Regions from separate parts of the Specibacter sp. RAF43 genome, predicted to be linked through region 3. Evidence: predicted binding sites of a transcription regulator. Region 3 holds the regulator's gene; each other region holds the start of a gene.
The links. Region 3 encodes LexA, which represses DNA repair genes until DNA is damaged. Its sites were predicted from a motif close to TCGAACANNTGTTCGA; they were not measured.
Positions count from the first base shown of each region.

Region 1: the regulator LexA is predicted to act here: its motif matches at 2,106-2,121, upstream of uvrA (excinuclease ABC subunit UvrA).
Region 2: the regulator LexA is predicted to act here: its motif matches at 2,623-2,638, upstream of AB4Y80_RS08595 (DUF6504 family protein).

Region 1 covers NZ_JBFREA010000011.1:20,845-25,069, reverse strand. Annotated here, with positions in the region: gene uvrA (excinuclease ABC subunit UvrA) at 1-2,077, opposite strand, end outside; gene AB4Y80_RS07795 (GntR family transcriptional regulator) at 2,245-2,637, opposite strand; gene AB4Y80_RS07790 (ABC transporter ATP-binding protein) at 2,634-4,225, opposite strand, start outside.
Region 2 covers NZ_JBFREA010000012.1:91,343-95,567, forward strand. Annotated here, with positions in the region: gene AB4Y80_RS08575 (response regulator transcription factor) at 1-618, opposite strand, end outside; gene AB4Y80_RS08580 (DedA family protein) at 605-1,270, opposite strand; gene AB4Y80_RS08585 (phosphatase PAP2 family protein) at 1,278-2,045, opposite strand; gene AB4Y80_RS08590 (VOC family protein) at 2,172-2,549, opposite strand; gene AB4Y80_RS08595 (DUF6504 family protein) at 2,669-2,956, shown strand; gene AB4Y80_RS08600 (DNA polymerase III subunit alpha) at 2,962-4,225, shown strand, end outside.
Region 3 covers NZ_JBFREA010000018.1:21,321-25,545, forward strand. Annotated here, with positions in the region: gene AB4Y80_RS11155 (histidinol-phosphate transaminase) at 1-932, opposite strand, end outside; gene AB4Y80_RS11160 (LysM peptidoglycan-binding domain-containing protein) at 1,046-1,519, opposite strand; gene lexA (transcriptional repressor LexA) at 1,803-2,546, shown strand; gene AB4Y80_RS11170 (ATP-dependent DNA helicase) at 2,640-4,225, opposite strand, start outside.

The DNA.
Region 1 (4,225 bases), on a different contig from region 3:
GCTTGGCGCCGTTGAGCTTGGTCGCGAGCACCTTGTAGAGGATGTCGTTGACCAGCGTGGACTTGCCGGAGCCGCTGACGCCGGTGACGGCGGTCAGCACGCCCAGCGGGAACGCCACGTCGATGCCGCGCAGGTTGTTCTCGCGCGCCCCGATGACCTTCAGCTCACGCTTTTTGTCGTACTTGCGCCGCTTGGCCGGCACCGGGATGCTCCTGCGGCCCGAGAGGTAGTCCCCGGTGAGGGACTCGGTGTTGGCCAGCAGCCCCTCCAGCGACCCGGAATGCACGACGCGTCCGCCGTGTTCCCCGGCGCCGGGGCCGATGTCCACGATCCAGTCGGCCTCCTGGATGGTGTCCTCGTCGTGCTCCACCACGATCAGGGTGTTGCCGAGGTCGCGCAGGCGGGTCAGCGTCTCGATCAGCCGGCGGTTGTCGCGCTGGTGCAGGCCGATCGAGGGCTCGTCCAGCACGTACAGCACGCCCACCAGCCCGGAGCCGATCTGGGTGGCCAGCCGGATCCGCTGGGCCTCCCCGCCGGAGAGGGTGGCGGAGGCGCGTTCCAGGTTCAGGTATTCCAGTCCCACGTCCAGCAGGAACTTCAGCCGGGCCTGGATTTCCTTGAGCACCTGGCTGGCGATCTGGGCCTCCCGGCCGGTCAGCACCAGGTGGGAGAGGAAGTCAAAGCAGTCCCGCATGGACAGGGCGCAGACCTCGGCGATGGACTTGTCGTTGATCAGCACGGACAGCGACGCCGGGTTCAGGCGCGCGCCGCCGCAGGACGGGCACGGAATCTGGCGCATGTATTCCTCGTACCGGTCCCGGGCGGAGTCGGACTCGGTTTCCACGTGCTTGCGCTGGATGTATTGCACGGCGCCTTCAAAGCCGGTGCTGTACTTGCGTTCGCGGCCAAACCGGTTCTTGTACTGCACCACCACCTTGTGGTCCTTGCCGTACAGGATGGCCTGGCGGGAGTCGGTGCTGAGCTTGTTCCAGGGGTCGTCCAGATCGAAGCCCAGGTCATCGGCGAGGCCCGCCAGGAGGCGGTTCCAGTACTCGGTGGTGGCGGTGCCCAGCGACCACGGGGCGATGGCGCCGTTGCGCAGCGAGAGGAACGGGTTGGGCACCACCAGTTCCTCGTCCACCTCCAGCTTGGTGCCGATGCCGCTGCAGGCCTGGCATGCGCCAAACGGGTTGTTGAAGGAGAACGACCGCGGCTCGATCTCGTCGATGGCCAGGGGGTGCTCGTTGGGGCAGGCGAGGTTTTCGGAGAACTGCCGCACCCGGCCGGCGTGGTCGCCGTCCAGGTCCACCAGCTCGGCCAGCACCCGGCCCTCGGCCAGCCCCAGGGCCGTCTCCACGGAGTCGGTGAGGCGCTGCCGGATGCCGTCCTTGACCACGAGCCGGTCCACGACCACCTCGATGGTGTGCTTGACCTGCTTCTTGAGCTGGGGCGCGTCGGCGAGCTGGACCTGCGCGCCGTCGACCTTGACGCGCGAATAGCCCTTGGCGGTCAGTTCCCGGAACAGGTCCACAAACTCGCCCTTGCGTGCCCGCACGACGGGCGCGAGCACCTGAAAGCGCGTCCCTTCCGGCATTTCCAGCAGTTGGTCCACGATCTGCTGCGGGGTCTGCTTGGCGATGGGTTCACCACAGACGGGACAGTGCGGCGTACCCACCCGCGCCCAGAGCAGGCGCATGTAGTCGTAGATCTCGGTGATGGTGCCCACCGTGGAGCGGGGGTTCTTGCTGGTGGACTTTTGGTCGATGGAGACCGCCGGGGAAAGCCCCTCGATGAAGTCGACGTCCGGTTTGTCGACCTGGCCCAGGAACTGGCGGGCGTACGCGGAGAGGGACTCCACGTAGCGGCGCTGCCCCTCGGCGAAAATGGTGTCAAAGGCCAGGGAGGACTTCCCCGAGCCGGAGAGCCCGGTGAAGACGATCATGGCGTCCCGGGGCAGGTCCAAATCCACGTTACGAAGGTTGTGTTCGCGCGCGCCCTTGACGATCAAGCGGGATAAATCGGGGCGGGACACTTCAGCGCGCGACAAATCGGGGAGCTGGTTCACAGGCTGGGGCATTGTTTCCTTCAGACATTTCCGGCGTCAATCAAACACGTGTTAGGCAAGCACGTAAGGAGCGGATTCCTTATTTAGGCCACAACGAAAAGTATAGTCGAATCTTCGTTCGAACACGGGCGTTCGAACATTTCTCCGTACCGGCGTCCCCCGTCCGGGGCACCACCGTGCTACCGGACCGAGTCCCGGTCCAGGGCGGCCGCGACGATCGCCAGCGCCTTGGCGCCGGGCATGCCCAGGTCCTTCACGACGCCGGCAAACACGTCCGCGGCCTCGGCCACCTGCGCCCCGATCCTGTCCCCGCCCGAGGCCACGGCCGTCCCGCTGCGCCCCGCGGTGACGACGATGCCGGCCTGTTCGAGTTCCCGGTACGCCCGGGCGACGGTGTTGGCGGCCACGCCGAGGTCCGTGGCCAGGGACCGCACGGACGGCAGCCGGGTGCCGACGGCCAGGGCGCCCGCCGCGGCCAGGTCCAGGATGCGCAGCCGGATTTGTTCAAAGGGCGGCACGGTGGAGTCGGTGTCGACCTTCCAGCGGCGCACGATGACGTCCACGGCATTCATGCCCGGCTCGCCTCTTCCACGAGGGGATCCCCGAATTGGCTCATGTACAGATCGTAGTAGAAAGTGCGCTGCCCCAGCAGTTCCTCGTGCGTGCCTTGTTCGATGATGCGCCCGTCCCGCATGACCAGGATGAGGTCGGCGTCGCGGATGGTGGAGAGCCGGTGGGCGATCACAAAGCTGGTGCGATCCTGGCGCAGCCGGTTCATGGCCTGGCGGATCAACACCTCGGTGCGGGTGTCCACGGAGCTCGTGGCCTCGTCGAGGATCAGGATGCCCGGGTTGGCGATCCAGGCCCGGGCAATGGTCATCAGCTGGCGCTGGCCCTGGCTCAGCCCGCCGCCGTCGTCGGAAAGGATCGTGTCGTAACCGTCCGGCAGGGAACGCACAAAGTGGTCCACGTGCGTGGCCTCGGCCGCCTGCACTATTTCCTCAAAGGTGGCGTCCAGCTTGCCGTACGCCAGGTTTTCCCGGATGGTCCCGCCAAACAGCCAGGCGTCCTGGAGCACCATGCCGAAGCGGCGGCGGAGGTCGTCGCGGGTGAGCAGGGCCGTGTCCACGCCGTCGACGGTGATCTTGCCGGAGTCGATCTCGTAGAAACGCATCAGGAGGTTGACCAGGGTGGTCTTGCCGGCACCGGTGGGCCCGACGATCGCCACGGTCTCGCCCGGCTCGGCCACCAGGGACAGGTCCTTGATGAGCGGTTCGCCGGGGGTGTAGCTGAAGTTGACGTTGTCAAAGACGACGCGGCCCTTCGTCTCGCCCAGCACGGCGGCGGGGACGTGGTCCGGCCGCTGTTCCTGCGCGTCGACCAGGTCAAAGACCCGCTCGGCGGAGGCGACGCCGGACTGCAGCAGGTTAATCATGCTGCCGATTTGGGCCAGCGGCTGGCTGAATTGCCGGGAGTATTGGATGAACGCCTGGACGCTGCCGATCGTGATGACGCCCGAGGCGACCTGGACGCCGCCGAGCACGGCCACCACCACGTAGTTGAGGTTGGAGACGAAGTTCATGCTGGGCATGATGATGCCGGAGATGAACTGCGCCTTCGCGCTGGACTCATATAGCGAGTCATTGGAGACCTTGAACTTCTCGATGGCGTTTTGCTGCTGCCCGAACGCCTTGACGATCTCGTGGCCGGTGAACATTTCCTCCACGTGCCCGTTGAGCTCGCCGGTGGTCTTCCACTGCGCCATGAACTCCACCCGGGACCGCTTGGCGATGACCACGGTGACGGCGGCGATCAGCGGTACCGTCAACAGGGAAATTCCGGCCAGCAGGGGCGAGATGGAGAACATCATGCCCAGCACGCCCACCACCGTCAGCGTGGCGATGAGCAGTTGGGTGAGCGTCTGGTTCAGGGTTTGGGAGAAGTTGTCGATGTCATTGGTCACCCGGGAGAGCACGTCGCCGCGGGATTCCTGCTGGAAGTGGGACATGGGCAGGCGGTCGAGCTTGTCCTCGATCTGCTGGCGCAGCCGGTACATGGCGCGCTGGACGATGCCGGCGGTGATGTAGCCCTGCGCCCAGTTGAAGAAGAACGCCACGATGTACAGGCCCAGCACGATCATCAGCGTCGCACCGAGGGCCG
Region 2 (4,225 bases), on a different contig from region 3:
CTTGGCGATCTTTCGCCGCAGGTAGTGGACGTAGGTGTCGATCACCCCGGGCCCGTCGGTGGGGTGGAAGAGCGCGGCAAGCAGTTCGGTGCGGCTAAAGACCCGCTCCGGCGCCCCGGCCAGCAGGGCCAGCAGCTCGGTCTCCTTGGCGGTGAGCCGCACCTGGTCGCCGTAGGCGGAGCGGAGGGAACGGCTGGCCGGGTGCAGCACCCAGTCGCCGATGTAAACGCTCGCCGGTGCCGGCTCGAAGCGGCGGGTGATGGCGCGCAGGCGGGCGCGCAGCTCGCCGGCGTCGAACGGCTTGCTCATGTAGTCGTTGGCGCCGGCGTCGAGCCCGGTGATCAACTCCGACGTCGCGCCCAGGGCGGTGAGGATCAGCGCCGGCGTCGAAATTCCCTGGCGGCGCAGCGCCCTGATGAGGTCGACGCCGTCCATCACCGGCAGCCCGCGGTCCACCACCAGCACATCCCAGTCGCCGGTCAGGCCCCGATGCAGGCCGCGCTGCCCGTCCGTGGCGATCTCGACGTCGTAGTCCCCGGCCAGCAGCTCGGCGATCAACGGCCCCAGGGCGGGATCGTCCTCCACCAGCAGCAGGGCCGGCAGCTTATCTGTGTCCATGCACCCCATTGTCCCGCGTGTCCGCCGCTGCCGAATGACGCGAGCGCAAAAACTCCACGCCCCAGGGAATCACGGAGACCAGGACCATGATGACGGCGATCGCGTCCACGTTGTTGGCGACGAAGCTGAAGTGTCCGAGCCAGGTGCCGAGCAGGATCACGGCGCCGGACCAGCCGACGGCGCCGGTGACGTTCCACAGGGTGAAGGTCCGCCGGTCGTAGCCGGCGATCCCGGCGGCCAGCGGCGCGAAGGTCCGCACGACGGGGACGAAGCGGGCCAGGATGATGGCCGCCCCGCCGCGCCGGGCGAAAAAGTCCTCGGTCCGGACCAGGTGGGCGGTCTTGAGGATCCGGGCGTCGTCCGTGAACCAGCGGCGGCCAAACCGCCGGCCCAGCAGGTACCCGACCTGGTCGCCGGCGACGGCGGCCAGGGCGACGACGCCGATCAGCACCGGCAGCGAGAGGTGCAGCTGCTGGTGCAGCAGCCCGGCGGTGAACAGCAGGGAGTCCCCGGGCAGGAAGGGGAACAGGACCCCGGACTCGATGAAGACCATGAGGGCGACGACGGCCAAGGTGGCGGGCCCGAGCCCCTGCAGGAGCGTGGACGGGTCAAAGAGCGGCGGCAGGACGGCGGCAAGAGTGTGCGCGTGCATGGCAACCTTAGTGTGTGGCGGACGTTGTGGCGGTCAGCGGACCGAAGCGGCCCAGCAAGGGGATGCGCGGCAGGAGCCGCCCCTGGTAGGTGTTCCACAGGCCGGCGAAGAGGATGACAAACGCCGTTGCCGCCAGGAACGACGCCGCCACGTCGCTGGGGTAGTGCACGCCGATGTAGAGGCGGGACCAGGCCACAACAATCGCCGCGGCGGGGCCGGCGACGGCCGCGGCCTTGGCCCAGCGGGTGTTGCGGGCCAGGAAATACACCGCCCAGGCCAGGGCGACGGTCAGGGCGACGTGCCCGCTCGGGAAGCTGTTGGAGCCGGTTTCCGGGGCCAGCGGGTCGAACAGGAGCGCGGGGTTGGGGCGCTGGCGCCCGACGATGAGCTTAAAGACCTGGCTGGAACCCCAGCCGGCAATGGCCACCCCGCAGAACGCGAGGGCGTTGACCGGTTCGCGCCGCACGAACAGCAAGACGGCGCCGATCAGCACCACGGCGGCCAGCCCGGCGGCGGGGGCGAAGAGTACGTTGATCGCCAGGGCGATCGCGGTGGGCACGGCGCTGTGGCTGTGGCTCAAGGCCGTATCGAGGCCGAACTCGTTGGTGCTGAAGCCGGGCGTGTCCATGGCGAAGAAGCCCAGGGCCACCACGGCGGCCGACAGGGCCAGGACCCACAGGATCCACCGGCGCGGCTGCGGCAGGCGGGCCAGCCGGGTACGTTCGCCGGGGCGGGCGCCGGGGCTGTGGCGAGTCTCGCCGTCGGGCCTGTGCATGGCATGGGTCAAGGGAATCTCCGGTCGGTGGGGGTGCTGCGCGGGCCGGGCGGCCCGCTCCCCACTATGCCGGAGGGGTTCTGAGAACTTCCTAAGATTCGCCCCGCATGGATGTGCCCGGCAGGGCTAACCGTTGGGGCGGCTGGGGATGTACTGCACCGCCCACTTGTTGCCGTCGGGGTCGGCAAAGTACACGAATTGGCCCCAGTCCTGGACGTCGATGTCGCTGACGTCCACGCCGTTGCCCTTGAGCTGGTCATGGGCGGCCTGGATGTCGCTGACCACCATCTGCAGGCTGGGGGCCGTGCCGGCCGGGGCGTCGTTGAGGCCCTCGCCGATGCAGATGGAACAGGCGGAGCCGGGCGGGGTCAGCTGGACAAAGCGGACGGAGTCGCTGGGCCGCTCGTCGTAGTCGGCGTTGAAGCCGACCTTGTTGACGTAGAAGTCCTTGGCCCGGTCGACGTCGGACACCGGGACAAATATGAGTTCAAGTTTCCAGTCCATGCGCCACACGCTAGCCCAGCGACCGGGAATGCGGTAGGGGCCGGCGCCAAATTGTCAGTGGCGCTCCCTAGTGTCGAACACGTATTCTATTAACAAGTCGATTTCTAGAGGTGTGTTCGATGCATGATGTTGACGAGCGTGTCCAGGTGACCACAACGGTGACGGGCCTGCCCCTGCACTTTCAATGGCGGGAGCGGAACTACAGAGCCACCCAACACCCGGTGCGTTTCTTTACCCGCCGCCCCTGGTGGACGGAACAGGACCGCGTGCACAAGGGAATCGGGGCCCAGGTCCTGGAGACCGAGGTGTGGCGGCTGACCGCGGTGGGCCGGGGCCGCTCCGCCGAGCGGGTGTACGAGCTCACCCGCGAGGCGGCCGATTGGCGGCTGGCCAGGATCCTGGGCTAGGACCCATGTTCACCCACCTGCATGTCGCCTCCGCCTTCTCCGCCCACTACGGGGTGGATTGGCCCGACACCCTGGCCGCCGCCGCCCGGGACGGGGGCTCCGACGCGCTGGCCATCACCGACCGCGACGGCCTGTACGGGGTCCCCAAACATATTGCCGCCTGCAAGAAGGCGGGAATCGACCCGATCCTGGGCGTGGACCTGGCCACCTTGAACCACGACGGCGAGGTGAGTGGCCGCGTCGTCGTCCTGGCCCACGGGCACAACGGCGGGGCGGGCTATGCCGCCCTGTGCCGGCTGGTCTCCGCCGCCCACACCCACAAGACCGTGGGGGTGACGCCGGAGGAGATCGCCGCACACCTGGTGGCCGAATCCGGGCCGCTCGGGACCGTGCTGCTGGGGCCGTTCTCGGACGTGGGCCTGCGGGTGGGGCTGCGCCGTGACGGCCTGCCGCTGCTGCGCGCGTGGCTGGCGGTGGTCCCGCGCGAGGTCCTGCGCGTGGAGGTGGTCTCCCACCTGTCGGAGCCCGGGCGGCCGCTGAGCCATACGCACGCCATTCGCATGCTGCGCCTGTCCACCCAGGCGGGGGTTTCCCCGGTGCTCAGCAACGCCGTTCGCTATGTGGCGCCCGACGGGGCCGTGACCGCCGATGTGCTGGACGCGGCCCGCGCCCTCTCCCGCCTGGACGAGACCGGGGTGCAGCCCACCGCCCAGGGCTGGCTCAAGCCGGTACCGGTGATGAAGGCCCTGGCCGCGGAGATCACCGCGCTGGGCCAAACCGGGGCCGCGGCGGGAAGAACCTTGCTGGAAGAGACCCGGCAGGTGGCGGACCGGTGCCGGATTGACCCGGTCGCCGACACCGGCTGGGGCGTGCCGGTCATGCCGGAAGCAAGCATTCTTGGCATCACCGGGGACCCGCTGGAGGCGCTCCGGGCCAGGGTCCTGGACGGCGTGGCCGCCCGCTATCCGGGAACGGCGGACCGGGACCCGGAGGTGGGAGATCGGCTGCGGCGGGAGATGGCCGTCATCGAGGAGCTGGGTTTTGCCCCGTACTTCCTCACCGTCGCCGAGGTGGCCCGACTCATCCGGGACCTGGGCATCCGCTCGGCCGCCCGCGGCTCCGGCGCCGGCTCGCTGGTCAACTATGCCCTGGGCATCTCCCAGGTGGACCCCATCCAGCACGATCTATTGTTCGAGCGGTTCCTAAGCACCGAGCGCCAGAGCCTGCCGGACATCGACATCGACGTGGAGTCGGCCAGGCGGCACGATG
Region 3 (4,225 bases):
ACGAAGTTGGAGTCCGACGGCGACGGCGCCAGTCCCATGGCCGTGAGCTCGTTGACGATCCGGTCTCGCTGGACCTTGATGTGCTCCACATTGGCGAGCAGGGAGTCCGAGTTGCGCAGCGCCGCGACGGCGGTGGCCTGGGTGATGGCGGAGAGGTGATACGGGAGGCGGACAAGCCGGACGGCGTCCGTGACTTCGGGCGCGGCGGCCAGGTACCCGACGCGGGCGCCGGCCAGGGCGAACGCCTTGCTCATGGTGCGTGAAACCACCAGGCGCGGGCGGCCCGGAAGCAGGGACAGGGCACTCGGTGTTCCGGCGTGCGCAAACTCGGCATAGGCCTCATCAACGATGACGATGGCCTGCGATGCCGTCCCCGCCTCGTAGACGGCCTCGACGACGTCGAGGCCGAGGGCCGTTCCGGTGGGATTGTTGGGCGAGCACAAGAAGACGATATTCGGCGCCTGCTCGCGCACCTGGCGTGCGGCGGACTCCGCGGTCAGGGCGTAGCCCTCGGCGCGCACACCGGTGACGTAGGCGGTGCCCGTGCCGCTGGCCAGCAGCGGGTACATCGAATAGGTGGGCGGGAAGCCGATGGCCCGGCGGCCCGGCCCGCCGAAGGCCTGCAGGAGCTGTTGGAGAACCTCATTGGAGCCGTTGGCAGCCCAGATGTTCTCCTCGGTGAGGTCGTGGCCAAGATATGCGGCCAGGGCGCGGCGAAGCTCGGTGAATTCGCGGTCCGGGTAGCGGTTGAGTCCGTCAAGTTCGTTGGCGACGGCCTTCAGGATCGCCTCCCGGGCGTCCAGGGGCACCCCGAAGGTATTTTCATTGACGTTGAGCAGGATGGGGACGTCCAGTTGGGGGGCACCGTAGGGGTGCTGACCGCGAAGATCGTCGCGGAGGGGTAGCTGGCTGAGACGTTCAAACTGATCCATGCCACCAGTTTAAGTGGAGCCGGGCAAAGTTCCGAACTTGTGACGGCCCGCGGGCCGGCCGTCTTCGTCACATCAGCCTGCCCGCGGCCGTGGGGCGCCGCTATGGGGCACCGCTATTTGGGGCGTGGCACGTAGAGCTGCTGTCCGGCCTGGATGACCCCGGTGCTCAGGCCGTTCAGGGCCACAATCTCGCTGACCACGGCCCGGACGTCGCGGCCGGGATCGCTGGCCGCGGCGAGGGACCAGAGACTCTCACCCTGGAGGACCGTGACGGTGGAGGCGTAGTCGGCCAGGTTGACCCGGGTTCCGGTCACGGCGGCATTGGCCGGGCTGGCGACGGTTCCCAGCAGGAGGGCCAGCGCGACGAGGGCCACGACGGCGGCCGTGAGAAGCGCCGGGATGCCCAGGAACACCAGGCGGCCGCGGCGGGTCAGCCGGAGCGCGGCCGACGCCTGGGGCCAGCGGAGCGCGGCCGACGCCTGGGGCCGGCGGAACGCGGCCGACGCCTGGGGCCGGCGGGGCGCGGCCGACGGGGCGACCCGCACGGGTTGGGAAGGACCGGCAATGGAAATCATCAATGCGCTCATGACTTCGTTTCCTTTCACACAATGGAGATTCATCCCGAACCGCGATCCCTGCGGATCCCACGCCCGGGCGAACTTCCATGCTCAACATGTTCGATAGAACAGATGTTCTAACGTGTGTTCTCTAGTTTTAGCATCTATTGACTACTGTTGCCAAGACTCGATAGAACAAATGTTTGAAATTCGTCCATTTTTGGCTTAATCTAGGAGGAGGATTCGCAACATAAGGGCAGTCCACCAGCAGGCACTGACATTATTCGATTGCATCCAGGAAAGGACGACGACAATGGCGCCAGCAGAACCGTCGCATCGCATCCCCCAGGCCCCCAGCAGGGCCGGAATGAAGGGGTTGACGGTCCGACAAAAGAAGATTCTTGAGTGCATCCAACGGTCCATTGCCGACAAGGGCTACCCGCCCTCGATGCGTGAAATCGGCGACGACGTGGGCCTGGCGAGCTTGTCCAGCGTCACGCACCAGCTGACCCAGTTGGAACGCCACGGCTACCTGCGCAGGGATCCCAAGCGGCCCCGCGCCATGGAGGTGCTCATCCCGCTGGTCCTGGACAATGGGGTGGTGGAGATCGAAGGGGTCGACTCCCCGGAGCGTGTGCGCAGTTCGAACGGCCTGAACTTTGCCCAGCTGAGCAGTTCCTCGGACACGGCGTTTGTTCCGCTGGTGGGACGGATTGCCGCCGGCGGGCCCATCCTGGCAGACCAGATGGTCGATGACATCATGCCGCTGCCGCGCCAGATCGTGGGCAGCGGGGAGCTGTTCATGTTGAAGGTGGCCGGGGACTCCATGATCGACGCGGCCATCTGCGACGGTGACTGGGTGGTGGTGCGCCGGCAAAACACGGCGAACAACGGGGAAATCGTGGCCGCCCTGCTGGACGACGAGGCCACGGTCAAGACGTTCCGCCAGCGCGACGGCCACACGTGGCTGCTGCCGCAAAACACCCGTTATGAGCCCATCCTCGGCGACAGCGCGACCGTGATGGGCAAAGTGGTCTCGGTCCTGCGCAGCCTCTAGGCTGCCCCCGCACAGGCGCCCCCGTCATCGGACCGGGGCGCCTTGTCGTGTGTGGCGGATCTGTTCCGGCCGGCGTCTTCGCCGCCGGACGGGTTACCGGCCGGAGAGCCGTTGGAGGGCGGCCAGCGCCACGGAGCGGTCCCGGGTGGACCAGAACGGGGGCAGCGCGGCGCGCAGGAAGCCGCCGTAGCCGGCATTGGCCAGGCGGGAGTCCAGCACGGCCACCACCCCCCGGTCCGTGCTGGAGCGGATCAGCCGTCCCACGCCCTGGGCCAGGCGGACGGCCGCATGCGTGGCCGAGACGGCGATGAAGCCGTCGCCGCCGTTTTGGGCCACGGCCCTGGCCCGGGCGGTCACCAGCGGGTCGTCGGGGCGCGGGAAGGGAATCCTGTCGATCACCACCAGCCGGCAGGACGCTCCCTGCACGTCGACACCCTGCCACAGGGACATGGTCCCGAACAGGCACGTGTCCGCCTCCTCGGCAAACTCCTTGATCAGGGCCGCCATGGAGGAATCCCCCTGGCACAGGATCTTCACCGACAGGCTCTTGCGCAGCTTTTCGGCCGCGTCCTCGGCCGCGCGCCGGGAGGAGAACAAGGCCAGCGTTCCGCCGCCGGCCGCCGTGATGAGCGCGGCGAGCTCCGCGAGCTGTTCCGGAGAGGTGCCGAACCCGGGCTTTTGCAGATGGGCGGCCACGTACAGCATGCCCTGTTTCGTGTAGTCGAAGGGGGAGCCGACGTCGGCCCCGGTCCAGGCGGGCGCGTTGGCGCCCAACAGCCCCAGCCCGCCGGCGGTGGGCGTGAAGGAATCCCCGATGGCCAAGGTGGCGGAGGTCAGCACCACGGTGTGGTCGGCGAAAAGCCCCTCCCGGAGCTTGCCGGCCACGCTCAGCGGGGCGATGTTGATGACCGGCGGCTCGGCGTCGTCGGCCTTTTGGTAGCCCCGGCCCGGGGTGAACGTGCCCTGGCGGGACGTCCACACGACCTCGCGGGCGTCCCGTGCATCCAGGAGCCGCTCGCAGAGGTCGAAGACCAGGTTCAGCCGGGACCGGGCGATGGAGCGGCCGCCGTCCGCGGCGGCGTTGCCTTCGGGTTTGGAATCGGAGAGCGCCACACGTGCGGCGTCCCTGACCTGTTCGACGGCGGCGGTGTGTTCTGCGCCGAGGCCGTTGGGCAGCAGGCCGGTGGGGGTGCCGGCAAAGGCGAAGTCCAGGGCCGTGGCGGCGGCGTGCAGCGCCTCAACGGAAATGCCGGTGTGTTTGCGCGCGCTGGAGGCGGCGACCTGGACCATTTGGACGGACAGCTGGCCGGTCACCGCACCGGTCACCCGGTCCTGGAGTTCGTGGGCCTCGTCAATCACCACGATGTCGTAGTCGGGCAGCACGGCGATGCCCTCAAAGGCGCTGATGGCCAGCATGGCGTGGTTGGTGACGACGATGTCGGCCTGGCCGCCGCGGGCCCGGGCCAGCTCGGAGAAGCAGACCTCCGCGAGGGGGCACTTTTGCGCGCCCAGGCATTCCATGGAGGTCACGGACACCTGTCGCCACGCCTTGTCCGTGACGCCGGGCGTGAGTTCGTCGCGGTCGCCGGTGGCCGTTTCCTCGGCCCACTCGCGGAGCCGGACCACCTCGCGCCCCATCGCGGAGGACGGGCCGGCCTTGGCGCCGGGTAGATGGACCA